DNA from 2 places in the Streptococcus sp. A69 genome. Region 2 is predicted to be linked to the other one. Evidence: riboswitches for the same ligand, from Rfam matches in the RefSeq annotation. Region 2 holds a riboswitch; the other holds the start of a gene.

Region 1 (2,399 bases), on a different contig from region 2:
CGTTGACTGAGAATGACAATCAGAGTGCCTACCATCAAGGTTACAGCCAGAGAATGGCCACTTGGAAAAGAAAAACCCTTCTCCTCTACCAAGTGTAAGATAGCTGGCCGTGGGCGCTGGTAGATGTTTTTGAAGGTCACGATTAAAAGACCGGCTAAGGCTAGATTACCCGCCATGAAGTAGCTTTCTATCTTCCACTGCTTACGATAAAAGATAAAGGCTGCGATGGTAACCCAGGTGATAATCACTGGAATATCAATCAAATGCGTAAGGGTACGGAACAGAACTGTCAAATAATCTGGCAAGTCCCCACGAAGGGCAGTCTGAATTGGTTGATCAAAACCGACCAACGTTTCAGGATAGAACTTAACCATATAGCCAAGAAGGACGAAAAGTAAAAGGGCAAAACTGCCCTTCATTAAAAATATTTGTTTATCTCTCATAATGTTTTAAGGTTGGTTTCAAGAGGACGTATAACAACCAGAATGAAACGGCAAAGATGATACCCTCAATCAAGTTAAAAGGTAAAACCATGGTCATTAGGTAGTTGGAAAGTCCCAAAATTTTTCCAATATCAAAGTTGGCAAACTGCGCGTACAAAGGAACCGCATAGACATAGTTGAGAACCAACATAGCAGCAGTCAAGCCGACAGTTCCCGCTAGAGATGCTAGTAGGAAACGAAGGGTGCTGCGTTCCTTTTTCCAAATCAAACCAAAAGCAATAACAAAAACTCCCAAGGCCACGATATTCATTGGCAAGCCAATGTAAGTATTCACTCCCTGGCTATTGAGAAGCAACTTCAAGAGTGATCGCAACAAGAGAATCCCTAGAGCAGCAGGCAAATCCATCACCACCAAGCCCACAAGGACTGGTAAGATACTAAACTCGATCTTGAGGAAGGTCGCCGCTGGCAAGAGCGGAAAGTCAAAGTACATCAGCACAAATGAAATGGCTGATAAAATCGCAATGGTCGAAAGTCGACGTGTGTTTGTCATAACAGGTTCCTCCAATTTTCTATAAAATCAGAAGAAGTTGGAAAGAATCCCTCTATCTATTCTCACTTTTTATATCCCAAAAGTTCCCCCTCACTCTTTAGAGCAAGCGGTTGCAATTTATCTATAAACTCATCCGAACAGACAAAGCTATTCTTTCGTCTTCTCCCATCCAGACTATACTGTCGGTTGTGGAATCACACCACATCAGCTTGCGCTCGCGGACTTATTTGGCTAAGATATTTTAGATTTACCTAGGCGTCGCAGTCGAAGATAATACTTAAAGTATATCGAGACAAGACAACGACGAGAAAGCTAAAATAGCTAGTTAAAATCACCGCCGGTCGGGAATTTCACCCAGCCCTGAAGACCCTTTAATCATAACAAAAAACGCTTGCAAGTGCAAGCATTTTGTTTATTTCAATTTATCCGCTTCATAGGTGTGAACGAGTTCTAAACCAGCAAAATGTTGTTGACGAAGGGCTTCATAGACAATCATGCAGACCGTATTGGAAACATTGAGACTGCGGACGTGTTCATCGTTCATAGGAATACGGAGAGCTTTCTCAGGATGTTCTCTCATAAAGTCCTCAGGCAAGCCCTTGTCTTCACGTCCGAAGAGAAAATAATGGGCTTCGTCAGTCGATAAATCTGCCTCAGAGTACACCTTTTCCGCGAATTTCGAAATCAGATAGAGTTTACCCTTCATCTGAGACATAAAATCTTCCAAACTGTCATAAAAATGAATCTCTAACTTATCCCAGTAATCCAAACCAGCCCGCTTCATCTTGCGATCATCAATAGGAAATCCCATCGGTTTGATGATGTGAAGGGGAGAAGTGGTCGCAGCGCAAGTACGCGCAATATTGCCTGTATTTTGTGGAATCTGAGGTTCAAATAATACAATGTGATTTGTCATGACTTGCTTCCTTTCACCATTGCAAAAAAATAGCCACACTGCCCGGAGTCAAGCTCAGCAAACAGCGTGGTTAAGGCATCGTTAACTTACCTCACAACAGGTTTGAAGTAAATCAGCGAAGCTACTTTCTTAGTATAACACTTTCAGAATCATTGTCAATAGAAATGACTTGATTTTTTTACTTTTTTTGATGATATTTTCATGTTTGGTCATTCCCTTTCTGAAAAGGTATAGTAAAAGAGCCAAATCACTTCAAATCGGAGACATCGTTATAGAAATTAAGCAAATGTATCTTCAAAACGTGAAAAAGGCCTTTCTTCCCTTAAAAATCGCCTTAGCAAGTGCATTTTTTGCGAAAAAAGGGTATGATAGTTACATCATGAAAAAGTAGGGTTTTTATATGAAAATTGTCCTTGTTGGTGGAGGGAAAGTCGGTTTCGCCCTCTGTCGTTCACTGGTTGCAGAAAAACACGACGTTGTCCTCATC
Region 2 (2,399 bases):
CTTGGGCGTTAGCGCGTGTAGCAAAAATCTTGGCTCTATTTCGGATGATGGCTGGATTATCCAGCAAGTTTTCCAATTCGGTGTCGGTCATCTCTGCGACCGCTTGAATTTGATAGCCATGAAAGGCTTCTCGGAAAGCTTGGCGTTTGTTGAGCACCGTTTCCCAAGACAGGCCTGCCTGATAGGTTTCCATACACAACAACTCAAACAATGCTTGGTCATCATGGAGGGGCTGCCCCCACTCCTGGTCGTGGTAGGCGATGTAGAGCGGATTGGTCATCTTAACCCACGAACAGCGTTTTGTCATATTATTCTCCTATTTCACCAACATTTTAAGGGCCGACTTGATATAGTTCTCTGCTGTATCCGTCGTCCCTTCAAAGAATTTCTTGATTTTCTTAAGCTCGGTCGCCTTGTAGCCCAGTGCCAACATGGCTTCCATGGCTTCTTCCAGTTCTTGGTTTTCAATGCTTGCTTGCACTGCCACCTTAGCAGGAAGGTCATCACTAGCCACAACTACCTTGCCTTCCAAGTCCAGCACCATCTGCTGGGCTGTTTTCTTGCCAATTTTAGGAAACTTGGTCAAGTAGGTGATGTTCTTGCTTTCGATGGCTTGAACCAAGCCAACATTGTCATCAGCAGCGATAATAGCAAGAGCTGACACAGGCCCAATCCCAGATACCGAAATCAGACTGAGAAAGAGCTTTTTCTCATCTTCTGAGCGAAATCCATAAAGTAGATGGGCGTCCTCACGCACAACCTGATGCACATAAATTTGAGATTCTTGATTGACCTGTCCCGAGTAAGCATAGGGATTGGCTACATGCAGGATATAACCGATACCGTTGGTTTCAAGAACAATGTATTTGGCAGTAATTTTGGTAATGATTCCTTTTAAATATTCGTACATAGTTTTCCTTTTCTCTTATTTCGTTTATCTAGTATATCATATTTTCTTTATCCGAGGAGTGAGAATCGACTATCACAAATACAGTATATCAAAAATAATTTATGCTTATCTATTGACATATTGAAAATTAAGTACTATAATCACCTGTAATTGAATAACTATCTTCAGGGCAGGGTGAAATTCCCTACCGGTGGTATAGCCCACGAGCCGAAAGGCATGATTTGGTGAAATTCCAAAGCCGACAGTATAGTCTGGATGAAAGAAGATAAAAGTATATTTGTGCTTTTTGCGTGCTCTGAAATGATTACTTGTCATTTCAGAGCATTTTTGTTAATCGCATAAGTTTTCTTTTGTATGCCTTGAATAGTCCCCTATTCAAGGTATTTTTTTTGGAGGTAGTGAGATGAGCGACTCAAAATATATGAAATTAGCAATAAAATTGGCACAAAAAGGAGCTGGTTACGTCAATCCCAATCCTATGGTTGGCGCAGTTATTGTAAAAGATAATCACATTATCGGACAAGGTTATCATGAGTTTTTTGGTGGCCCACATGCTGAGAGAAATGCTCTAAAAAACTGTAGAGAATCCCCTGTCGGAGCAACGCTTTATGTAACACTTGAACCCTGTTGTCACTTCGGGAAAACACCTCCTTGTATAGACGCTATAATCGATAGTGGTATTACAAGAGTAGTCATTGGAAGCCTAGACTGTAACCCTATTGTATCTGGAAAAGGAGTAAAGATACTTGAGGAAAATAATCTTCAAGTTACTGTTGGAGTTTTAGAAAATGAGTGTCTTAACTTAATAAAAAGTTTTAGAAAGTATATTACCCAGCATGTACCCTATGTTTTTATGAAATATGCAATGACAATGGATGGAAAAATAGCCACTAAAACAAATCAATCCAAATGGATTACTGGAGAAGAGGCAAGAAAGCATGTACATCAGTTACGACACCATGTTAGTGCGATTATGGTGGGAGTCAATACTGTTATTCAAGACGATCCTTTGCTGACATGTAGATTGGAGGAAGGGAAAAATCCTATCCGTATCATATGCGATACACATTTACGAACTCCTCTTACCTCTAAAATCGTAAAAACAGCAAATGATATTAAAACTTACATTGCCACTTCCTCTGAAGACAAAAATAAAATGAAGCTATATCAAAATCATGGCTGTGAAATACTTCCCATAAAGAAAAAAGGCAATCATATAGACTTATCAAGTTTAATGCAACATCTAGGAAATATGCAGATTGATAGCCTACTTCTAGAAGGGGGCAGTCTAATGAATTGGAGTGCTTTGGAACAACAAATTGTTGATGAGCTGAAAATATATATTGCACCAAAAATTTTTGGAGGCAGTGCCAAGTTTCCTGTCGGAGGTGAAGGTATTTCTTTGCCAAATGACGCTATTAGCTTGAAGCCTTATGCTTTTTCTCAAATAGGAGATGACTATCTCATAGAAAGTGAGGTGATTTATCCA

Evidence for each region. A riboswitch is a leader RNA that binds a small molecule or an ion and turns the genes downstream of it on or off. The one in region 2 is predicted to bind FMN.
Region 1: linked by a shared signal. The riboswitch ahead of AC4ME5_RS07795 (ECF transporter S component) and the one ahead of ribD (bifunctional diaminohydroxyphosphoribosylaminopyrimidine deaminase/5-amino-6-(5-phosphoribosylamino)uracil reductase RibD) in region 2 are both predicted to bind FMN.

The regions. Positions count from the first base shown of each region.
Region 1 covers NZ_JBZUJU010000003.1:55,811-58,209, forward strand. Annotated here, with positions in the region: gene AC4ME5_RS07790 (phosphatase PAP2 family protein) at 1-443, opposite strand, end outside; gene AC4ME5_RS07795 (ECF transporter S component) at 433-996, opposite strand; FMN riboswitch at 1,150-1,368, opposite strand; gene AC4ME5_RS07800 (tRNA (cytidine(34)-2'-O)-methyltransferase) at 1,409-1,912, opposite strand; gene trkA (Trk system potassium transporter TrkA) at 2,313-2,399, shown strand, end outside.
Region 2 covers NZ_JBZUJU010000002.1:132,303-134,701, reverse strand. Annotated here, with positions in the region: gene AC4ME5_RS04655 (DNA-3-methyladenine glycosylase I) at 1-307, opposite strand, end outside; gene ruvA (Holliday junction branch migration protein RuvA) at 317-910, opposite strand; FMN riboswitch at 1,067-1,181, shown strand; gene ribD (bifunctional diaminohydroxyphosphoribosylaminopyrimidine deaminase/5-amino-6-(5-phosphoribosylamino)uracil reductase RibD) at 1,314-2,399, shown strand, end outside; gene ribE (riboflavin synthase) at 2,399-2,399, shown strand, end outside.